Parasegetibacter sp. NRK P23: one gene and its partner. The protein of the gene in region 1 interacts with the protein of each later gene in a pairwise test. Links are inferred from orthologs where the notes say so. Each region holds a gene or a part of one and is shown on either strand. Other genes may lie near its edges.

Region 1 (12,864 bases):
AGCCGATATGGCCAACCTCAACAAGCAGATCGATTTCCTGAAACAGAACAATACCCAGGCGCTAAAACAACTGGAAGACCTCTCCGTAATCAGCTCCCAACAAGCGGAAAGCATCAAGAAATCGATGGAAAACATCGGCGCGAAAGACGCTTATATCCAGGATCTGCAAACGTCCCTCGCCCGCAAAGACTCGCTGAACATGGCCCTGGTGATGAACCTGAAAGGCGCCATCGGCAACATCAACGACGAAGACATCAACATCAAAGTGGACAAAGGCGTGGTGTACATCGATATCTCCGATAAACTGCTCTTCAAAAGCGGCAGCTACGATGTGACCGACCGCGCCAAAGAAGTACTGGGAAAAGTGGCGCTGGTGCTTAAAAACCAACCCAATATTGAGTTTATGGTGGAAGGCCATACCGATAATGTGCCCTTCAAACGGGGTGTACTCATCGACAACTGGGACCTGAGTGTTAAACGGGCGACTTCCGTGATCCGGTTGCTGCAGGGAGAATACGGGCTTGATCCGGCTAAAATGTCTGCTGCGGGCCGTGCGGAGTACCATCCGGTTGGGTCCAATGATTCTGCGGAAGGAAAAGCGGCGAACAGGAGGACAAGGATTGTGATATTGCCGCAGTTGGATCAGTTTTTTAAGTTGCTTGAGAAGTAGATTTCAAGCATAGGTTTTTCACGCAACTGCTTTGTGCTTCGCACTGCGCAGACGCGAGGGAGAAAGGACGCAAGGCCTTGAGTAATTGCAGCCAGTTCGTTGGGTGAGATTTTTTTCTCGCAACGGCGCAAAGACGCAACGCCTAGAGTAGTTGGCATGGATTAGGTTGGAAAAGAATTAGGTAGGCAAAAGTTAATTGTGCATTTTAAAAGCAGGCGAAGCTTTAATCCAGCTTCGCCTGCTTTTCTTTTACAGCGCTAATAGCTTCAAAAATTGTTCAAATTATAAAAGGCAAAAAAATGCGCCAGAAAAGGCTGCAAATAAACCGTTCAAAAAACAAACAAGGCCTTGCGTCCTTGCTTCTTCGCGCCCTTTGCGAGGAATGAAACAATCGCGTGAAAAAACCAATGCGTGAACCCAACCTACCTTCTTTTCCCCTCCATCCGATCCACATACTCCACACTCCCCAGCCTCATTTTTAACGGAAACCTTATCGCTTTCTCCATTTTCAATTCCTGCGCGCAGAAAAACCCCCAGTGCCGCGTATGAAAATCTGCTAGTAAAGGTTTAACTACCGGCTTCGGAGCACGGGTGGAATCTGCCAGGAAAAACTTTGTGTTGAACAGGAAAACAGGGCTGGCATGATTTTTTTTCCACAAAATTTCCGTTGATCGAACCAACAATAATTCCGGCACCTTTTGGGAAAAAGACTTGAATACCAGTGTATTAAGTAAAATCAAAAAAACTATAACAACTCTTTGCATGCGCTGTATCTGATTTGTTCCTACATTTACGGCAAGATTTTTGATAGAGGCCGGAAAATCCGGTAGAACAGATTCAAAGTTATAAAAATCCCAGGCCCGGAATTATGTCGTTAAGTCAATCTTTACAACAGAAATTACTTCAGAAATTATCTCCTCAACAAATCCAGTTGATGAAACTGCTGCAGGTTCCCACGGCTAACCTGGAGGAGCGCATCAAAGAAGAGCTGGAAGAGAATCCTGCGTTAGAACAGGGAGAGGATATGAATGAAGACAGTTTTTCCGAAGAACAGCCCGACGAATTTGAGGCCGGAGAAGAAGACTATGAGCCGGATGGCAGCGCGGACGAATACGAGAACATCGACATCAGTGAATATGTAGCCGATGATGACGGAGAAATTGCCGATTATAAACTGAAAGACGATAACTATCCCGAGCTGGACGACCAGCGCACGATTCCTTATAAAGTAGAAACCTCCTTCCACGAACTTCTGCTGGAACAACTCGGCATGATGAAATTGGAAGATGCGCAACGGGTGATCGCCGAACAAATCGTGGGCAGCATCGATGATGATGGCTATCTCCGGCGTGAAGTCAGTTCTATTGTGGATGACCTCGCGTTCCGCCAGAACATCTCCACAACAGAAGAAGAAGTGGAAACACTCATCAAAAGAATACAACGCTTCGATCCCGCCGGCGTTTGCGCCCGCGACCTCCGGGAATGCCTGCTCCTGCAACTGGACCGGAAAAAAGGAGAGGCCCGCTCCGTAGACCAGGCCATTGAGGTGCTCACGGATTACTTCGATGAATTCACCAAAAAACATTACGAAAAAATACAGAAAGGGCTGAACATCAGTGATGAACAACTCAAAGAGATCATCCAGCAGATTATCCGGCTGAGTCCGAAGCCTGGCGGCAACATCGGCAGCATGAACAAAGCCGAAAGTTACGTGGTGCCCGATTTCTTCATCCACAATAATGCCGGCAAACTGGAGCTGACCCTGAACTCCCGGAACGCACCCGACCTCCGCATCAGCGAAGGGTACCGCGACATGCTCCGGGATTACGACAAAGGCGCTAAAAAAGACAAGCGCCAGAAGGAAGCCGTGATCTTCATCAAACAAAAGATCGATGCCGCCAAATGGTTCATCGATGCCATCAAACAAAGGCAACATACTCTGCTCTCCACGATGGGCACCATCATGGATTATCAACAGGAGTTCTTCCTCACAGGCGATGAAACCACCCTCCGCCCCATGATCCTCAAAGACATCGCGGAGCGCACCGGACTCGACATTTCCACCGTGAGCCGTGTGGCCAACAGCAAATTCGTTCAAACGGAATTCGGTACCTACCGGCTGAAGTTCTTCTTCAGCGAATCGCTCAGCACCGAAAGCGGCGAAGAGGTGTCTACCCGCGAGGTAAAAAAGATACTGAGTGATATGGTGGAAGGCGAAGACAAACGCAAGCCGCTGAGTGACGAGAAATTAACCGACCTTCTTCAGGAGAAAGGTTATAATATTGCACGCAGAACGGTGGCCAAATACAGGGAGCAACTCAATATTCCCGTAGCAAGGCTGCGCAAAGAATTGTAAATGCAGGCCGAACAAACTTTCAAGCCGAATATCATCGTAAGGGCACTGGCGCAACTGGTGTCCTATGTTTTTCACCCGCTGTTCATTCCTTTATATGTAACAGCATTCATCGTTTATCAATACCCGTATTTTTTTGCGGGATTTGATAACAGGGGGCACATCAAAGTATTGATGTCGGTATTCATCAACCTCTGTTTTTTCCCGGCGTTGGTGGTGTTCCTGTTGTGGCGGCTGAAGTTTGCTTCTTCTATTATGCTGCGCACGCAGAAAGAGCGCATCATTCCTTTTGCAGCCAGCCTGGTCTTCTATTTCTGGGCTTGGTATGTTTTTCGCGAGCAACCACAAATGCCGCGCATGTTCGTGCAGTTCCTTTTTGGGGCCTTCCTCGGCGTATCGGGCGCGTGGATGGCGAACATATTCATTAAGATCAGTATGCACACGACTGCCATGGGCGGTATGGCGGCTTACATGTTGCTGCTCGCATTCAATGGCGACATTGCCATGGGCGGTTATCTTTCCATCGCCTTGCTCATCTCCGGGTTGGTAGGTACGGCGCGTATGCTGGTTTCGGACCATACCAACATCGAAGTGTATTCAGGCTTCGCGATAGGCGCGCTGGCACAGTTGATCGCTGCCTGGTTAGCCTAGCTTCAGCGTTTTAATGTAATCGTAACTTTTTTTGATGCTGGCGAAAGCTTCCATATCAAAGTTTTCCTGCTCCACGTAGAAGTGCTTTAGTCCCGAAGTGGAAGCGTGTTTGAAAATGGCTTTGTAGTCAATGGAGCCTGAACCTACTTCTGTATTTTTTGTGGGAACTTCTCTGTGCATGTCTTTTACGTGCCACATGGCGAACCTGCCTTTGTATTGTTTAAAGAGATCGATCGGGTCCTTTTTAGCCACTACGGCCCAGTATATATCCAGTTCGAAATCCACCAGGTCCGGGGAGGTGTTTTTGAGGAGATAATCCAACCCGAAAGCGTCGCCAACGGGGGCGAATTCAAAATCGTGGTTGTGGTAAGCGACTTTTATTCCTGCTTTTTTTGAAATTTCCGCGGCCTCATTCAGCTTTTCAGCCATTGCCTTATATACTTCCGGCGTACGGAATTGGTCCGGGATCCAGGGCACGGTGGTGTATTCCTGTCCAAGTGTGGCGGCTGCTTCGGCGATCTGTTTCCATTCATCTGAAGAGCCGTTTTGAAAGAGGTATTTTTCGGGCAGGTAGTGACCGCTGGTGGTTTTCAGACCGGCGTTTTTTATGAGCGCTGAAAATTCAGCAGGTGTTTTTCCGAAGAAAGTATTACCTGGTTCCCATCCAAACGTTTCAACATCAGTATACCCGGCTGCAGCAATCTTATCCAGTGTACCTTTCAGGTCCTTCCCCACAAAATCGCGCAAGGTATACAGTTGGATACCACAGGGCTTTTCAGCGGATGAATTGGCGGCAGAAGTCATGCAGGAAGGAGCGAGCATTGCACCACCGGCAAGGAGAACCGATTGTTGAAGAAAGCTGCGGCGCGAAGTCATAATTACAGATTTAAGGGATACAAGATACTGAAAAACGATTAGTTTCGCCGGATGAAGAAGATGTACCACCTTGCCACCTGCGATACCTGCCAGCGTATCATTGAAGAAACAGGTGTCGCTGATAAAAAGATCGTTTTACAAAACATCAAGGTTGAAAAAATTACGCCGGAACAACTGGATGCCATAAAGGAAATGGCCGGCTCTTACGAGGCGCTTTTCAGCAGAAGGGCCACGAAATACAAGGAGATGGGATTGAAGGACAAGCCACTCACTGAAAAGGATTACCGCAAACTTATCCTTGAAGAATATACTTTTCTGAAACGTCCGGTTACCATTCTCGGTAAGGAGATTTTCATCGGGAACGATAAAAAAACAGTGGCCGCTTTGAAAGATGCGGTGGCTAAGTTGTAATCATTTGTTTTTCTGGTCCCTGAAAAAATGAATCATTTCCGAATAGCTCATTTTACGGGCCATCGCGGTAACCACCTGGGCTATGCGCTTTGTTTTGGTGGGTTCAGTTTTGGCGCTGAGTACCCATTTTAAAAAATAGTTGCGATGTGAATTTGCGATGCCTGTATTGAAGTAATCGGTGGCACCGGGTTCATCGGCCAGGCACTCCATCAGTTCAGGACAGGAAAGCGCGGGCGGAACATCCTTGTGCAGGTCAACCTGTACGGTGGCGCCTTTTCTTTTACCGATGGCTTTACGGATCTCCGCGTTCAGGGGCATGATAAAGTTCCCGTTCCCCATGGGTAGGAGGCATATCCCTTTGAACTGCCACTGATCCAGCTTTCCCTTTACGTAAAATGATTTTTTGTTGCCCGGGAAAATTTCCTGCGCAACATCGGCGGGGATTTCGATATAGGTCCACCCGGTTTTTTCGCCCTGTTCTTCGAAACGTTGTATGGTTGCCTTAAAAGCCATGTGCGAAAGTTATATTGTTTTTCGGGCAGAATGAATAATTTTAGCCCTATTTTCCTGCATATATGTTTGAATTTCACAAGGACCGGAAGCAATATTTTGATATCCAGGTAGAGAATGCGCGGCAATACGTGCTTCCTTTTATAGAGGCGAAGTTCCCTATCAAACCCGGGATGCGCGTGCTGGAAATAGGCTGCGGCGAAGCCGGTGTGCTGAAAGCTTTTATTGACCGTGGCTGCATTGGTGTGGGCGTGGAGTTTGACGCACCGCGTATTGAGAACGCGAAAATCTGGCTGGCACCCGAAGTGGCGGATGGCCGCATCCGTTTTGTGACCAAAGATATTTACAAGGCCGATGTTGAGCAGGATCTCCATGGGGCCTTCGATATCATTGTACTGAAAGATGTGATTGAACATATTTTCGACCAGGAGAAACTCATAGCCTGGATGAAGACCTTCCTCACCCCGGGTGGTGTGATCTTTTTCGGGTTCCCGCCCTGGATGATGCCCTTCGGCGGACACCAGCAGATTTGCCGGAACAAATGGCTCTCTAAATTACCGTGGTACCATCTTTTGCCCCGACCGCTTTACAAAGGTTTGCTGAAAGCTTTTGGAGAAGATACACGCGGGCTGCTGGAAATTTACGATACGAGTATTACGATAGAACAATTCGAGCGGATAACGAAGAAAACCGGGTATGAAATCGTGCACAAACTGCATTACTTCATTAACCCGATCTACCAATGGAAGTTCGGCTGGAAACCGCGTGTGCAAAATCGTTTAGTGAGCAGGATACCCTGGTTCAGAAATTTTGTGACCACTTGTGTATTCTACCTTATTAAAGACAAAACTACTTAGCAGGAACGTCTTTCAACAACAGATTAACCCCTGTAGCGATGGCTTTCTCCACGCGCTCATCTCTGCCGGGAATGATTTCGCGGGCCACGCCATCCCATACGCGTTGGTTGGTCTTACGGTCAACAAGATCAACGGTAACAGTTCCTTGCCTATATGTTCCAACAGGTACTTCTTCTGATTTCCAGGAATAGTTCCGCTGCCCGATATACCTTGGGGCATCCGTACGGAAATCCGTTTGACGCGTCTGTGTTTTTTCTTCCACCACGATCCCGATATTGATGAGGAGATCAGGATTATCGTTGGTCCTGGTATATCCTTTTGCTTTCATTTCCTGTTCTATGGCGTATTCCATAGATTTTGTACGGGAAGAGAATTTGGTGGAAAGCGTATCACCGGAGGCATCTAATTGGTAGAAGTCGAAGGTTTTGTACCGGGAAAAATCGGCGCCGGGTGCAAGTTGCGAACTTATCCTTGGTGAGGGGGAACATTGACAGAATATGCAGCAGATGGCAAAAAGAAGTTGTTTCATAGTGCTGTTTTAAGGTCAGTTGATAACGTATACGCACAAAAAAGGTTGAGCCTTCCGGCCCAACCCTTCGTTTACTTACTAACCCGGCCACACCGGTAAAAACCGGCAGTGGAGTATCTTTAAGTTATTTCAAGCCGCCGTTCCAAAGACCGGAACCAATCAGTGGACTACCGGGGCTATCCTTATAACCCAGGGCCCGGCGGCAACATCTTATTGTGCAACAGCTGCCGCAGAAACTGCACCAGCAGCAGCTTCAGCGATCTTGGCTCTTATCTTACCTTCGATCTCATTGGCGAGTTCGGGGTTATCGCGCAGCAAGTTCTTTACAGAATCCCTGCCCTGGCCGAGCTTGTTGGAATCATAACTGAACCAGGAACCGCTTTTCTGCACCACGCCCATTTCAACACCCATATCAATAATCTCACCCAATTTAGATATTCCTTCACCGAAGATGATGTCAAACTCAGCCTGGCGGAAGGGCGGTGCCACTTTGTTCTTCACGATTTTCACTTTCACCCTGTTACCGATAGCTTCATCGCCATCTTTAATCTGGGATATCCTGCGGATATCTATCCTTACGGACGCATAGAATTTCAGTGCGTTACCACCGGTTGTGGTTTCAGGGTTACCGAACATCACACCGATCTTTTCGCGGAGCTGGTTAATGAATATGCAGATGGTATTCGTTTTGCTGATGGTTGCTGTGAGTTTACGCAGCGCCTGGCTCATCAACCGTGCCTGTAGACCCATTTTGCTGTCGCCCATTTCGCCTTCCAGTTCTCCTTTGGGTACGAGTGCAGCTACGGAGTCGATCACCACCACATCCAGTGCGCCGGACAAGATCAGCCTGTCGGCGATCTCCAGTGCCTGCTCTCCGTAGTCGGGTTGAGAGATCAGGAGGTTGTCCACATCCACGCCCAGCCTGCGGGCATAAGAGCTATCAAAAGCGTGTTCAGCATCTATGATCGCACACATGCCGCCTTTCTTCTGTGCCTCAGCGATCACGTGTGTGGCGATGGTTGTTTTACCCGAAGATTCCGGTCCGTAAATTTCCACGATACGGCCGCGGGGCAGTCCGCCTATGCCTAATGCGGTATCCACACCGATGGAGCCGGTGGAAACCGTTTCGATCTGTTGCTCCCCTTTTTCATTCATCATCATCACGCTTCCTTTCCCAAAATCCTTATCGATCTTGTCCATCGTCAGCTTGAGCGCCTTCAGTTTTTCCGCATTTGACATATTATCCGTTTTTCTTTTTTAATGGGTTAGTAAAATTCACCGCTGATCAAAATTACCACTTGCCAGCTTCCGGCAAGGCCAAATTATCAACACTAAATTATTTAGCAAATCTAATCCTAATTATTTTAGGAAACAAATTTTTTTGCCTGTTATTTCACCTATAATCCGGGGAGAAAAACACGGTATCGCTTTCTGCTATACATATTTTAAATGTATGTTCTTTGCTTTCAAATTTTAATGTAGGTTTGCTCCTAAAGTTTTAAACCCATGAAGTTCATCGTTTCATCTTCGGCTTTACTGAAACATTTACAACAGATCAGCGGCGTTATCAACGCGAATACGGTATTGCCCATCCTGGAAGATTTCCTTTTCGAGGTGGATAAGAACAAACTGAACGTGGTGGCCACCGACCTGGAAACGGTAATGCGCATCAGCCTGGAGATCGAGGCCCGTGAATCAGGACGCATCTGTATCCCCGCCAAGATCCTGATGGATTCGCTTAAAAATATTCCTGATCAGCCCCTCACTTTCACCATCGATAAGAATTATTCCGTTGAAATCACCAGCGACAACGGTAAATACAAGGTAATGGGGGAAAATCCGGATAACTTCCCGAAAGAGCCGGTAGCAGATGACACCACTTCTTTCACCATGACCAGTACCGGACTGGTAACCGCCATCAACAAAACACTTTTCGCCGTGAGCACCGACGACCTTCGTCCCGCGATGACCGGCGTTTTCTTCGAACTGGATAAAACCGGCCTGCAATTCGTTGCCACCGATGCGCACCGCCTGGTCCGTTATAAAAGAACAGATGTTGTTACGCCAAAGGCCGACTCCTTCATCGTTCCCAAAAAACCGCTCAACCTGCTGAAGGCCGCGTTGCCGGACAATGCCGATGAAATCACGGTTTCTTATAACAGCAACCACCTTTTCGTGGTGCATGGCTCCACACAGATGGTGTGTCGCCTTATTGACGCGCGATTCCCTGACTACAAGGTTGTTATCCCTGCTGATAACCCCTACAAACTGATGGTACTGAAATCCGACTTCCAGAGCGCCCTGCGCCGCGTGAGCGTTTTCAGTAACAAAAGCACCAACCAGGTGGCTCTTACCATCAGCGGGAACGAACTCCAGCTTGCTGCGCAGGATGTGGATTTCTCCTTTGAAGGAAATGAAAGAATGCACTGCCAGTACGATGGAGAAGATCTCCAGATCGCCTTTAACGCGCGATTCCTCATTGAAATGCTGAATGCCGCCGATACCCAGGAAGTGGTGATGGAGCTTTCCACTCCCACCAAAGCCGGGATCATCAAACCCGCTGAAAACGCGGAAAATACCGAATTGCTGATGCTGGTAATGCCGTTGATGCTGAACAATTAAATGTCAACCCAATCCAACTGTAAGGGGTTCCGGCAACGGAACCTCTTTTTTTTGTAAATTACCGTACACGATTCCTGCCATGAACACCTTCATCGAATATTTCCAGACACTGGAACAGCGTCCCATGGAGCGCATGTTGTTCCTCGTGAGCGGCATGTTGCTGTTGTGGCTGATAGAAGGGGCGATCCCGCTGCTGCGGCTGCAATACCGCAAAACAAAATGGCGGCACGCCGCCGTGAACTTCTCTTTTACCGTGATGCACCTCGTGCTGCACACCGGTTTCGCGATTCTTATCGTTTTGCTCAGTGACCTCTGTTCCGCAAAAAGCTTTGGTATTGTGCACTGGCTCCAAACGCCCGTCTGGCTCACGATCCTGATCGCCGCGCTTACCCTCGATTTTTTCGGCGGATGGCTGGTTCACATTACCGAACACAAGGTGCCGTGGATGTGGCGGTTTCATGTGATCCATCACGCAGACAACAATGTGGACGTGACCACAGGTTTGCGTCACCACCCGGTGGAAAGTATCTTTCGCGGCGTTTTTTTCCTCGTCGGCGTTGTGGTAGCGGGAGCACCTATGTACGCGGTTATGATTTACCAAACTTTTCTTGTGCTGGCCACGCAGTTCACACACGCGAATATCAGGCTGCCCGAAAAACTGGATCGCGTCCTGAGCTTCATTTTCGTTTCTCCCAATATGCACAAAGTGCACCACCATTGGCAACAACCATACACGGACTCCAACTATGGGGCGGTTTTCGCGATCTGGGACCGGCTGCTCGGCACCTTTCTTCGGCTGCATCCTTCAAAAATCAGGTATGGTCTGGACCGTTATTACCCGAATGAAGAAGATGAAAACTTTTCAGGATTAATGAAAGCGCCGTTCCGGAAGCAGTAGTTCATTATTTTTACGGCATGAAAACCATCGCCATGATACCGGCGCGTTATGCCGCCACCCGATTTCCCGCCAAACTGATGCAAACACTGGGTGATAAAACCATCATCCGGCATACCTATGATAATACGGTAGCCACCGGGTTGTTTGATGAGGTTTGGGTGGTAACCGACAGCGATATCATTTTTGAAGAGATCAGCTCCAATGGTGGAAATGTACGCCGGAGCATCCGCGAACACGAAAGTGGCAGCGACCGCATCGCGGAAGCCGTGGCCGATATGGACGTGGAAATTGTGCTGAACGTGCAGGGCGATGAGCCGTTTGTGAACAAAGACGCGCTCGCGCGCCTGCTGAACGCCTTCAAAGGAGCCGAAGGGCAGAAGGTACAGGTCGCCTCCATGATGGAAGTGATGGATGACCCCGAAAGAATACAAAACCCCAACAACGTAAAAGTGGTGGTGGATCAGCACAACAACTCGCTGCTTTTTTCACGCAGTGTTATTCCCTTCCCACGCAACAACGATATTACGATCACCCATTACCAACATAAAGGGGTGTACGCTTTCAGGAAAAGCGCCCTGATGAAGTTCACGTCCTGGCCCATGACCCCATTGGAAGAAGCCGAGAAAATCGAATGCCTCCGTTACCTGGAACACGGTATCCAACTCAAAATGGTAGTGGTGGAAAAAATGGGCATCAATATAGATACGCCACAGGACCTCGAAAAAGCAAGAGAAATGATCTGACCGAACGCGCGGTTCCTTAACTTTATCTCATGCGGTACACCGATTATATCAACCTTGTTCTTCCCATTTTTAATACAAGGCGCACAAGGGAAATTCTGAACGTAAATCCAGTTCAGCCCACCACGCGTATTGATGCGCCTGAAGTACGGATTTCCGTTTACGAGTTCAACGCGCATGAATTCAAAGAACACCTGTTTACCGATATCAACGAGTGTGTACAATTCGCGCACAATGGCCAACACGTGCATTGGATCAACATTGATGGCATACGGAAAGCAGATATAGCAAGGGTTTGCCAGGAGTTCCGCGTGCACCCGCTGTTGGAAGAAGATATTCTCAGCCTGGGTCAGCGGCCGAAAATGGATGAAATTGATGATGTGCTTTTCTGTCTGCTGAACATGTTATATTTCAATGAAAATGCCGGAACGGTGGAGCAGGAACAAATCAGCATCGCACTGGGAAAGCATTTCGTGATTTCCTTCCAGGAAGATCCTTCGCGGGATGTGTTCGATCCGTTGCGTGAAAAACTGAAAATTCCTTCCAGCAAAATCAGGAACGCGGGCGCAGATTATGTTTGTTACACCATGCTGGACCTGATCGTGGATAATTATTTCCTGGTCATGGAAAAGCTGGGCGATAAAATTGAAGCGATTGAAGAAGAGGTCATCAGGAACAGTAATACGAAAAGCCTGGCGCGCATCAACCGGCTCCGCAAGGAACTCATCGTGCTGAAAAGAAATATCGCGCCTGTTCGGGAACTGATCCACGGCTTTATCCGCAGCGAAAGCGACTTACTGGCCGAACGCACCACGAAATACTTCAAAGATATTTACGACCATATTGTGCAGGCGAACGACCTCGCAGAAAACTACCGCGACGTAATGATCAACCTTCAGGACCTCTATGTAAGCAATGTAAACCTGAAGATGAACGAGGTGATGAAAGTAATGGCCATCGTAACCTGCCTCATGGCCCCCGCTACTGTGATCGGTGGTATCTTCGGGATGAATTTTGACCGGATACCTTACCTCCATCATCAGAACGGTTTTTACATCGCGATGAGTCTGATGGTGTTGGTACCGATATGGATGTTGTGGATATTTAAAAAGAGAGGCTGGTTTTAAACGGCCGCGCCGGGTTTCTTTTTGAAAATGGGAACAGTGCTGCAAGGCTCTCCGTACATGATACTTTTAGCGACAGGACGCAATTTCTTAGTAGCTTCCAGGTAGGCGAACGGACCGATTTCCACATCGCCGCAGCCTTTCACCACCACGCGCTTATCAGCGAATTCGGCTTCAGATAATGCAGCTATATTACGCACCAGGAGCGCTTTTTTCATTTCTTCTTCCGTACCAAAAAATACTTCCTTGGCAACAGGTTGAAGGTACACTGTAATCAGCATATAAGCCCAAACAGGAATAATCGCATCGGCAGAACAGGTGACCGCCACATTTTTCCCCTCGTAAACACTCCAGTCTAGGGATTGGAGCGCGGCACGGAAATCTTTCTCTTTCAGGATCAGTTCCATAAAAAGATAACCCTTGATATCGAATACCGCGATCTCCTCTTTGGGAAGATACTGTTCCAGGTCAAGGGTCAGAATACCACTTTCGGCCACCTTATTTACAAATACTTCACTCATGTTCTTTATTTCGATATACAAATATAGGGCATTTTGAAAGTTGGGGCGGCAATGTCGTGTTAATCTTGCGGTCAGCGGATGGTATCAAGCAGCGGTTGCATC
Region 2 (10,398 bases), 3.4 Mb from region 1 along the record:
CATCCGCAAGTGCTTTCGCGCCCGCGGCTGTGGCGATGTTCCCTGCTATAACCTGTAGTCCTTTAAAGTTTTTCTTCAACGACTTTAACGCGTTGATTACGCCAATATGGTGACCGTGCGCACTATCCAGGCTCACCACATCCACGCCGACTTGTTGTAAAGCCGCGGCGCGGTCGTGAAGGTCTTTGGTAATGCCGAGCGCGGCTCCTACCAATAACCTGCCGTACCCGTCTTTTACAGCATTGGGGTTATTGATGAGTTGAAGGATATCGCGGTAAGTGATCAATCCTATCAGTCGTCCCTGTTTGTTGACAACGGGAAGCTTCTCGATCTTGTATTGACGGAGAATCTGTCCCGCTTTTTTCATGTCTGTACCTTCGGGTGCGGTGATGAGGTTTTCTTTTGTCATCACTTCCTGTACTTTTCTCCGTTTGTCGGTTTCAAAGCGAAGGTCTCTGTTGGTGAGGATACCCACCAGTTTTTCTTTCGCGTCGGTAATGGGAATACCACCGATCTTATTCTCTTTCATCAGCCTTAACGCGTCGGCGATGGTTGCGTCTTCGTGTAATGTAACCGGATCGATGATGAGGCCGCTTTCACTTCTTTTAACTTTTCTTACATGTTCGGCCTGCTTTTCCACGCTCATGTTCTTGTGGAGAATGCCTAAACCACCTTCTCTCGCCAGCGCTATGGCCAGCGTGGCTTCCGTAACGGTATCCATTGCCGCGGAGAGCATGGGGATGTTCAGTGTGATGGATTTTGTGAGTTTACTGCGGATGTCGGCTTCCCGTGGAAGTACTTCAGAAAAACCTGGAGCCAGGAGCACATCATCAAATGTAAGTCCCTCACCAAAGAAGCGGGAGGTGATACTTTTTGCCGTGGAGTTGTTTATTCTTGCCATGTGCAAAGATAGCGTACAGCGTCCCTAGCTTCCAAATGAAATTTTTATGGCCCTCTTAATTTGTATGTTTTTCCGGGTAGCGAAACAACTATCCCTTTCATTTCCAACTGCAAAAGTACCGCCGAGACCTTTCCAGCGCTCATGTTCGCAAAGCCGCCCACCACATCGGCATGCAGGATGCCTTGTTCTTTTAGTATTGTCGTCACGGATAGTTCCTGCTCATCCATTTCGGGGAAAAAACTGGGTTGTACCGGAGTGGCCATTTTTTCCGGGATGTCCCAGGACATGCACCTGATCACATCTTCGGCGGAATGAATCAGTTGCGCCGTTTGCCGTGCTATCAGCATATTGCATCCCCTGCTTTTCTCATCGTGTATTCTTCCCGGAAAGGCGAACACATCACGATGGTACCCCTGGGCCAGTTCGGCTGTAATGATACTGCCGCCTTTTTCCCCGGTTTCCACTACAATTGTGGCGTCTGCCATTCCCGCCACAATCCGGTTCCTGCTCGGGAAATGATGTTTTTCGGGTTGTATGCCCGGACCAAACTCTGTTAATAAGCCACCGCCATTTAATATGCGTTTGGATAGTTCATAATGTTCTGACGGGTAAATCACATCCGGACCACTTGCCATTACAGCAACGGTGGTTAATCCATGCCTTAACGCTTCATGGTGCGCGATGCCATCTATTCCATGCGCCAGTCCGCTGATCACCAGCACCTGGTGACGCGCAAGGTCCTGTACTAATTGTTCTGTTAGTTGCTTACCATAGCGCGTATGGTTGCGTGTTCCGATAATACTGATGGCCCTGGCGGGATTCAGGTCGCATTGGCCACGGAAGTACAATATGGTAGGGGGATCATAACAATGTGTGAGCCTGCGCGGGTAAGCCGGATGGGTAAGGAAAAGAGAACTTATATTTTTTCTTTCCAGGGATTCGATCGTAGCGGACATCTTCCTGAAATCAGTAAACCCCTTGATAATGCCTGCTCTTCTGCGGCCCACACCTTCTGTTCTTTCCAATTCTTTCAGGGATGCCCTGAAAACCTGTTCCGCTGACCCGAACTGCTGGATCAGTAACCTCGCCACCACTTTCCCAATCGCCGGTAAACTGGCCAGGGCCATTTCAAAAACATTCACACACGGATTCATAACGCACATTTATAACCGCAAGCTACAGTATGCGCTGGTCGCCGGCAATAGGTGAAATCACGGTTTTAACGCGTTTTTTCACCTATTGAATTATTTGTCGGCCACCTCAATGATTTCCATTTCCGTTCTTCGGTTGCGTGCCCTTCCAGCTTCCGTATCATTTTCCGCGATGGGTTCAGTATCCCCAAAGCCTTTGTAGCTGAGCCTTTCCTTCGCTACGAACTGATCGGTAAGGTAGAGGTATATCACCCTTGCACGGTTCTCAGAAAGTTTTTGGTTGTCGGCTTTATTGCCGGTATTATCGGTATGCCCGTTGATCCTGATCTTCATGCCGGGGTTCTCTTTCAGAAGTGCAACCAGCTTGTCTAATTCTACTCTGGATTCAGGTTTCAGTTCGTATTTGTTCACATCAAAGAAGATGTTGTTCAGCACCAGTTTCGCATTTTTTTCAAATGGCTGAAGCGGGATATTTCTTGTATAGGCGCTATCGGGATCGTTAGTACTGATGGCGAAATTTTCAGAATAAAACAAATAGCCCTTCCTGTTTACGGAGAAGGCAAAATTCTTTCCAACAGGCAAGGTAGAAAGGTAGTTGCCGTCTTCATCAGTTTGTAATCTGGAAACCACGCGGCCCGAGGTCAGGTCGGTGAGTTCAATGGTGGAGGGCAGGCCAGACTTATTTTTTACATCGAACACCTGGCCCTTGATCCATGTGGTGGCGGCGGGTCTTATGTTTTCCCGTAATTGAAAAGTATAGAGATCCAGTGCGCCATAGCTGTCGCTGCGGTCGCTGGCGTAATAAGCCGTTTTCCCATCCGATGCGATAAACAGGCTTCCTTCATTTTCAATGGTATTGATGGGGTAACCGAGATTTTCAGGTGTACCCCAGGTGCCGTCCGGCTTTCTTCTCGCCAGGAAAAGATCATCTCCGCCATATCCCTGGTGGCCGTTCGACATAAAATACATGGTCTCATTGTCAGCATGTAAAAAAGGACAACTTTCATCTCCGATGGTATTAATGCCGGGACCCAGGTTCTCCGGTTCGCTCCATTGCCCGTTGGCCATGCGTTTGCTCACATAAATATCGCTTCCGCCAAATCCATCGGGCCTTCTTGCGGCAAAATAAAGCGCAGTTTTATCCGGGGAAAGACAGGGTTGCGATTCCCAGAATTCCGTATTGATGTTCCTGCCCATGTTCATCGGTTCACTCCAGCCGTTTTTTGTCCGGATGGAATAGTACAGGTCGCAACTGCCGAATCCAATTTCAAAATTGCATCCGGTAAATACCAGCATTTGCCCGTCTTGTGAAATGTTCTGCGCGCCTTCATTAAGGTTAGTGTTGATGGCTCCGGTTAATCCCTTTGCCGGTCCCCACTTGTTTTCCAGCAGTTCACTTTCGTAAAAATCTTCATTATAATTGTTGATCCGGCGCGTGAATACAAGTTGTTTGCGGTCAACAGTGAGCGATGGAAAATACTCCGCATCTTTCGAATTGATGCCTGCGCCCATATTCACGGGCGAGAACAGGTAATTTTCACCCGGATGCTTTTCCTGATAACTGATCGCGAAGCTGTAGCATTTTTTTCGGTATTCGCCGGCTTTCCTGGACGTTTCATTCAGGTTTGAAATGGTGAGGAATTCATCCACCGCTTTCAGCGCTTTTTCAAAATCGCCTTTTCCCGCCAGATTGATGGAGTAGGGAAGGTTGTATTCCAGGAAATACGCGGCATCCAGCGACCTGGCCTTTTCATAAGACAGCACAGCCTTCTCATATTGCTTGAATTCTCCGTATATGCCTGCCAGTGAAAGATGCGCATCCATATACTTCGGATCGATGCGCAAGGCGTTTTCAAGATGCTTCATCGCTTCTGTTAATCCTTCTTCCGAAGCCTTGCTCATGGCAAGTTCATATTGCTGAACGGCTTTTTTATTGACTTTCTCAGGATTATACTGCGCCACTGCGGCATGCTGTACCAGTAAAATAAACAGCAAGGCGACCAGGATATTTTTCATCGGCTTTTTTTAGAATGAATAGCTTTTATGTGGATAAGCATAATGATCTACTACTAACGAAGCTATTCAAAAAATATTCCGGAAAGGGAGGAAAAATAGCGGTCCTTTAACGCTTAGGGTACGTTAATGTATTTATGGGTCTGCAAAGAAAGTCCCCATTGGGGATTTTCCTTAATGTAATCCACGATAAGCGGGGTCATTTTTTCGGCTTTATCCCATTCCGGCTGAAGATAAAGTTTACAGGATGGGCTCATTTTTTCCGCCCAGTGCTCGGCCCATTCGAAATCCGATTTATGGAATACGACCACTTTCAGTTCATGGGCGAGCGGAAGAATCTCGTCTACTGGGGGCTTGAACTTTTTCGGGGAGAAGCAGATCCAGTCCCATTTCCCGGAGACCGGGCTGGAGCCGGAAGTTTCAATATTGGTTTGAAAACCGGCTTCGTGCAGGGCTTCCGTCAGTTCATCCAGCGGGTGCATGAGTGGTTCTCCGCCTGTAATAACGGCCAACCTGCCAGGGAACTTTGCGGCTTCAGCCACCATCTCACTGATCGGTACCAGAGGATGTTTTGAGGCGTCCCAGCTTTCCTTCACATCACACCAAACGCAGCCCACATCGCAGCCGCCGAGGCGGATGAAATAGGCGGCCTTTCCCTGGTGATAGCCTTCACCCTGCAGGGTGTAAAAGGCTTCCATCAAGGGAAGTTGTGTGGTGATATGAGCAGTAGTGTTCATTATTAGTCTTCTTCTTCCGCTTCGTTTTTCGCGATGCAGGCGTTGTAAGTATTGCGCATCAGGGCGGCGATGGTCATCAGGCCAACACCACCGGGAACCGGAGTGATATAGGATGCTTTGGGGGCCACTTCAGCGAAGGCTACGTCTCCTGCAATGCGGAAACCAGTTTTTTTGGAAGCGTCGGCCACCCGCGTAATACCCACATCAATAATGATGGCGCCATCTTTCACCATATCGGCGGTCAGGAATTCGGGTTTTCCGAGTGCGGCAACGATAATATCCGCGTTCCGGCAAAGTTCCGCGAGGTTCTTCGTATGCGAATGGGTGATCGTTACCGTACAGTTGCCTTGTGGGTGGTTGCTGCTGAGGAGCACGCTCATGGGGCGACCTACGATGTTGCTGCGGCCAATCACCACCGCATGTTTACCTTTGGTATCTATATTATAATGTTCCAGCATCAGCATGATGCCGTAGGGGGTGGCGGGGAGAAAGGTGGGCAGGCCCTGCATCATTTTGCCCGCGCTTTCCGGGTGAAAGCCGTCCACATCTTTGGAAGGATGGATGGTGTTGATCACTTTTTCGTCGGAAATATGGGCGGGAAGGGGAAGTTGAACGAGGATGCCATCCACGTCTTTGTCTTCGTTGAGTTCCCTGATTTTGTCGAGCAGGATGAATTCGTTCACGCTTTCCTCGAAGCGGATCAGGGTTGATTTGAAGCCCAGTTCGGCGCAGTTTTTCACTTTACTGGCCACATAGGTTTCGCTGGCGCCGTTGCTGCCTACCAGAATCGCGGCCAGGTGCGGCGTTTTTTTGCCCTGTGTTACCAGTTGGGCCACTTTGATCTTCAGGTCTTCCTTTATTGCCTGTGAGGCAACTTTTCCATCGAGTAATTGCATGGCGCAAAGTTAGGTGTTTAAACCCTTGAAAGAAAAGAAAAAAACGGTTGTGGCGGCAACCGATGCGGTCTAACTTGCCCTGGTCCGGAAGAAATTGATCCGGGCGGAAGCGGGCTTTTGGAAGCTGCCTTCCGGAGAAATATTTGTGAAACTGAAAAAATGAAGGGATGAAAAAATCTTGGTTGCTGTGGTGGTGTTGCTTTTATTTTTTAGGTGTGGAGGGGCAATCTGTCCGGGTTCAAACGGCTTACTTTGATCCGCCGCAGGGATTGAGGACTCCTGTGTTCGATGTGCGCCAGCTTTTGTTTGAACCCGGACTTGCCGTGCCGGAAAAGGGTTGGGGAGGGGCGCTCGCGCACCATGTTCCGGGGATTGGCGCGGGCATTCATTTCAGTCAAGTGGCCGCCTGCTTCAATACTGGTGACGAGGCGTGGTTTGGAGGTGTTCATGCGGGAGGAAACACTGAATTGAAAAGAGTTGATTTTTTATTGGGTGCTTCAAAGAGCCTGGGAGCGGGCTGGCGGGTCGGTACAACGGCGGGCATGGGAATGCTTCGGGCCATGGGCATGGAAGGTGCGCGATGGCCGCATTACAGTATTGGATTGTGCCGGAAGATTAACCATTCCTGGATATTTACGGCCACGCTGGAAAATCCATGGTCGGTACCTCTAGAATGGCGTCCTCCATTGCTGCTGAGAACAGGATTGCTTTTTGCCCCCGGTAAGTACTTCAATATAAAATGCCTGTTGATTACAGAAGAAGATCAGGCAACCGCAGCTTTTCTTGGCCTTCAGGTGATGCCCGCTGAAAAAGTTTGGGCGAAGGCAGGATGGCTAACGGGGAGCCAGGTTCTTTTTGCAGGCTTTGGACTGTTTTATGGGAACTGTGCTATTGAAGCGGGTGGGAGACTCCATTTTCCAATGGGATTTTCGTCTTCGTTGGCCATACATATTAACAGCAAAAGACTATGAGAAAGGGATTGTTGGGGTTGATGTATTGCCTGATTTCTTTCTTTTGCCCGGCGCAGGAAGCGGAACTGGAGTTAGAGCAACAGCTGGAAGAAGCGGCGATGAACAGTGGGGAAGAAGAGGTGGAGTTCAACTGGCAGGAGCAGCTCCAGGAGCTGGAAAGGCGGGGGATTAACCTGAACAGGGCGGAACGCGAAGAAATGGTGTTGATTCCCTGGCTTTCAGATTGGCAGATATCCCGGTTGCTGACGTATAGGGCTTTATTTGGTCCGATCCTGGGAATATATGAATTGCAGGCCATACCGGGTTGGGATGTGGCGCTGATCAGGAAACTTAAGCCATACCTGCGGTGGGTGCAGGAAGAGGACGTGCCCTGGAAGTTAAGGTGGAAGAAGGGAGAAAGGCGGTTGTCGATGGCGGCTGGCCGTGTCGTGCAACGCGCACGGGGATTTCTTTCGGAAGAAAGCAATCCTCCTGTTTACGCAGGTGCTCCGGAAAAATGGCAGGTAAGGTACAGGTACCAATACAAACGATCGCTGCAATGGGGTGTTACACTGGAGAAGGATGCCGGTGAAATGTTTCTCGCCCGCGGAAAGCTGAACGGGTTTATGTCGGCGCACCTGCAGTTGACGAACTGGAAGGGTATTTCGCAACTGAACCTGGGCGATTTCTCCATAAACATGGGACAGGGTTTAATCCAATGGCAGGGCATGGGGGCGGGACCCGGCGGGAATTCGGCTGCGGTATTCAGACAGGCGCAGCCGATAAAAGCACATACATCAGCCGGAGAACTTCAGTTTTACAGAGGTGTGGCTATGATATATAAAACCGGGAACATTTCATTTACCGGCTATACTGGTTTACGCAGGCTGGGTGCCTCGATTGATGTAACAGGCCCTGGCGCAACGGAAGCATCTGCACTGAATCTGGCCGGAACCTACAGAACAACCACAGAGATGGATAGAAAAGGCAAACTGGAATTGTGGGCAATGGGCGGTATCGTGCAATGGGAACAGAAAAAACTGAAGTTGGCATTGAACTGGGCCGGATGGCATTGGCAGCATCCACTGAAGGATGGTGGTGAACCATACCAGGTGTTGAGAAAAAATACCAGTAACCAACATGCGTTTTCCATATACGTATCGTACGTAGGGAAGGTTGCGTACCTGTTCGGAGAGTGTGCGGCAGATGCCCGGCGAAAGCTGGCATTCACCGGCGGGTTGCTGATGACGCCTTACCGGGCCGTTGAATTGGCGGTAGCTTTGCGTGCGGTCTCATCGGGATATAATGTTTGGAACGGAAGCATATTCGGGGCCTCCTCCAAACCATCAAATGAATTTGGGATGTACACAGGACTGAAATACATATCGCCATTCCGCATGGTGTTGGATGTATGGGGAGATGTGTATTACCACCCCTGGTTGAAATACCGAGTCAGCGCTCCGGGTACGGGTTCCGCTTTCAGGATACAGGTCACCGGTAAGCCGGACAGGAATTCAGAATGGCGGGTCACTTACAGGTTTTCATCCGCAAGTCAGAACAATGGAAGGATGGATGTTCTGATGGAAACACCGGAAGAAAGGCTGGTCAATGGGTTAAAACTGTACTGGTCGGTAGTTCAGGATCGTGAATGGCACTACAGAACAAGGTTTGAATACGTCCATTGGAAAGATAGCGGCAACAAACCCGAAACCGGTAGTTTGTGGCTGGCCGAAACGAGATGGACGCCTCCGGGGAAATCGTACCACCTGGATGGCAGAATACAATATTTTCAAACGGAGAGTTACAATACCCGTATGTACGCGCTTGAGAAAGATATTCCATTTCAGCAGGGTGTTCCCGCTTTTTATGGGAAGGGGTGGAGATATTATCTTATGTTCACTTACAAGTTCAGGAAGTCTTTTCAATGTTGGTTCCGCGTGGCCCATACCAGCAAGCAGGATGTCACGGAAACCGGTTCAGGGTACAATACCATACAGGGAAAAGGCAGGACAGAACTTTCACTACAGTGGCAGATTTTGTTCTGATATATCCCGGTACTTAAATACATTTACAGCCAATTCTTAATCATTATGACACAGCAAAATAACCAGGAGAACCAGATCAATATTGAAATATCGGAGGAGATGGCGGAAGGTGTTTACGTTAACCTCGCGGTGATCACGCATTCCCATGCGGAGTTTGTAGTGGATTTCGTGAACGTGATGCCGGGAACACCTAAGAGTAAAGTGAAATCAAGAATCATTCTCACGCCGCAACACGCCAAGCGGTTAATGAAAGCGCTAACCGATAATGTAAAGCGTTTCGAAACGGTGAACGGTCCCATCCAGGACCTCGAAGAAGTGCAGATGCCCATTAATTTTGGCGGCGGACCTTTTCCCGAGGCTTGATGCACGTTAATTACGGTAGGGAGTTGAAAAATTATGGGAATCATGGCTGTAGTATTCTACCATTGCCTGGTACATTAGAGCCGAAATTGGATCAAAAATCCGAGGTTGGTCTGTTATAAGTTAACGTTGACCTGTTGAAGTTAAGAGTTGCTCTGGCAATGGTGGGTGTAAATTGAAGCAACAACACTTCAGGCAATAACACGCCAAAGGCAGTGTATAAACTCAGAAACCAGGTTAACCGGGTCTTGTGTTCGACTTCCTGATTTGGCCAGGTAATTAAGCTAAGAACCCTTAAGCAAAGAAGCGCAGATACCTTCCACCACAATTGCTATGCGCTCATTCTCCTAAAGTGCCCCGTGCTCAACAAAACTGTAATATCCCCGCTCGCTCACGATGATGTGGTCGATCAGCCTGATGTCGTGGTAGCTCGCCGCTTCCCTGATCCTGAAGGTGAGCTCTTTATCGGCCCCGCTGGGACGCAGGCTTCCGGACGGGTGGTTGTGGTAGAGAATCATGGCCACAGCGTCCGCTTCCAACGCTTTCCGGAGGATGATCCTCGTATCTGCCACGGTAGACGCGATGCCGCCCAGGCTGATGATTTCGAAACCCTTCACCCTGTTCGCCTGGTTCAGGTAGATCACGCCGAATACCTCGTGCTGCTTGTCTTTTAGCTGTGCCCTGAGGTACTTTACCACACCCATACTCGCGTTCAGCATTGGCAGGTCAACAGGAGGGGAGGCTTCCTTCCTGCGGCTGAACTCCAGCGCTGCCAGGATCATAGCGGCTTTGGCTTTGCCTACCCCCTTTATGCGCATCAGCTGCGAAACACTTTTTTTTGACAACTGCGCCAGTTCCCTATTGCTGGTATCCAATATTTCCCTCGACAATTCAATCGCTGATTTTTCTTTCGTGCCGCACCGCAACAACACCGCCAGCAACTCGGAATCACTCAGCGCCGAAGGCCCTTTGCTGACCAGCTTTTCACGGGGTTTATCATCTTCCGCCCACTCACTGATAGGCTTCTTTTTTACCATTTCAGGTTCCTTTTCCACCACCTCTTCTTTCATGCTTCCTCCTTTTGCCCAAAGGTATCCTTTCAGCACCTCTTTGCTAGCCAGTGTTTTCACCTATTCACAATTAAATGTTAAATACTGCAAGGGAAAACTAACGTGTTTTTACGCTTGTACCGGTATATGGGTATGTTATCTTTGAAACATCCAATATTTGTGAAACGAACCCAATATCCAAGACTATGAACCGAAAACCCCGTAGCCCGTTAGGCGCTTTGCATCCCATCCTGTTTTGTGTGGGCATGTATGTTGTAGCACTGTTCTTTTCAGTA

Evidence for each region.
Region 2: the proteins of recA (region 1) and dprA interact in binary tests that used the Bacillus subtilis proteins (3 or more experiments, as listed by UniProt). The link is inferred for Parasegetibacter sp. NRK P23 from one-to-one orthologs.

What each region holds. Positions count from the first base shown.
Region 1 is NZ_JAMDLG010000001.1:3,821,227-3,834,090, forward strand. Bases 6,083-9,063 are described here. They hold recA (recombinase RecA), read right to left. Parts: upstream 8,097-9,063; coding sequence 7,068-8,096; downstream 6,083-7,067. Other genes in these bases: M4J38_RS15530 (bifunctional 2-polyprenyl-6-hydroxyphenol methylase/3-demethylubiquinol 3-O-methyltransferase UbiG), read left to right, coding at 6,083-6,328; M4J38_RS15535 (DUF4136 domain-containing protein), read right to left, coding at 6,321-6,857; dnaN (DNA polymerase III subunit beta), read left to right, coding at 8,364-9,063. Outside these bases: M4J38_RS15495 (OmpA family protein), read left to right, coding at 1-670; M4J38_RS15500 (hypothetical protein), read right to left, coding at 1,093-1,434; rpoN (RNA polymerase factor sigma-54), read left to right, coding at 1,539-3,026; M4J38_RS15510 (hypothetical protein), read left to right, coding at 3,027-3,674; M4J38_RS15515 (sugar phosphate isomerase/epimerase), read right to left, coding at 3,666-4,550; M4J38_RS15520 (arsenate reductase family protein), read left to right, coding at 4,602-4,961; M4J38_RS15525 (YdeI/OmpD-associated family protein), read right to left, coding at 4,962-5,474; more of M4J38_RS15530, read left to right, coding at 5,537-6,082; more of dnaN, read left to right, coding at 9,064-9,479; M4J38_RS15550 (sterol desaturase family protein), read left to right, coding at 9,559-10,377; kdsB (3-deoxy-manno-octulosonate cytidylyltransferase), read left to right, coding at 10,395-11,120; magnesium/cobalt transporter CorA, read left to right, coding at 11,150-12,244; M4J38_RS15565 (DUF2480 family protein), read right to left, coding at 12,241-12,762; M4J38_RS15570 (serine hydrolase), read right to left, coding at 12,834-12,864. UniProt on the Bacillus subtilis protein: Multifunctional protein involved in homologous recombination, DNA repair and competence.
Region 2 is NZ_JAMDLG010000001.1:447,395-457,792, reverse strand. What follows is about bases 1-2,883. They hold dprA (DNA-processing protein DprA), read right to left. Parts: upstream 2,056-2,883; coding sequence 946-2,055; downstream 1-945. Other genes in these bases: M4J38_RS01760 (OmpA family protein), read right to left, coding at 2,146-2,883; guaB (IMP dehydrogenase), read right to left, coding at 1-901. Also shown: more of M4J38_RS01760, read right to left, coding at 2,884-4,068; M4J38_RS01755 (7-carboxy-7-deazaguanine synthase QueE), read right to left, coding at 4,182-4,802; M4J38_RS01750 (bifunctional 5,10-methylenetetrahydrofolate dehydrogenase/5,10-methenyltetrahydrofolate cyclohydrolase), read right to left, coding at 4,805-5,698; M4J38_RS01745 (hypothetical protein), read left to right, coding at 5,866-6,669; M4J38_RS01740 (helix-hairpin-helix domain-containing protein), read left to right, coding at 6,666-8,693; M4J38_RS01735 (DUF3467 domain-containing protein), read left to right, coding at 8,697-9,056; DNA repair protein RadC, read right to left, coding at 9,401-10,183; M4J38_RS01725 (hypothetical protein), read left to right, coding at 10,309-10,398. UniProt on the Bacillus subtilis protein: Protein that helps load RecA onto ssDNA during transformation. Binds cooperatively to circular ssDNA, is able to bridge different segments of DNA. Favors the loading of RecA onto SsbA- or SsbB-coated ssDNA and formation of RecA-DNA filaments.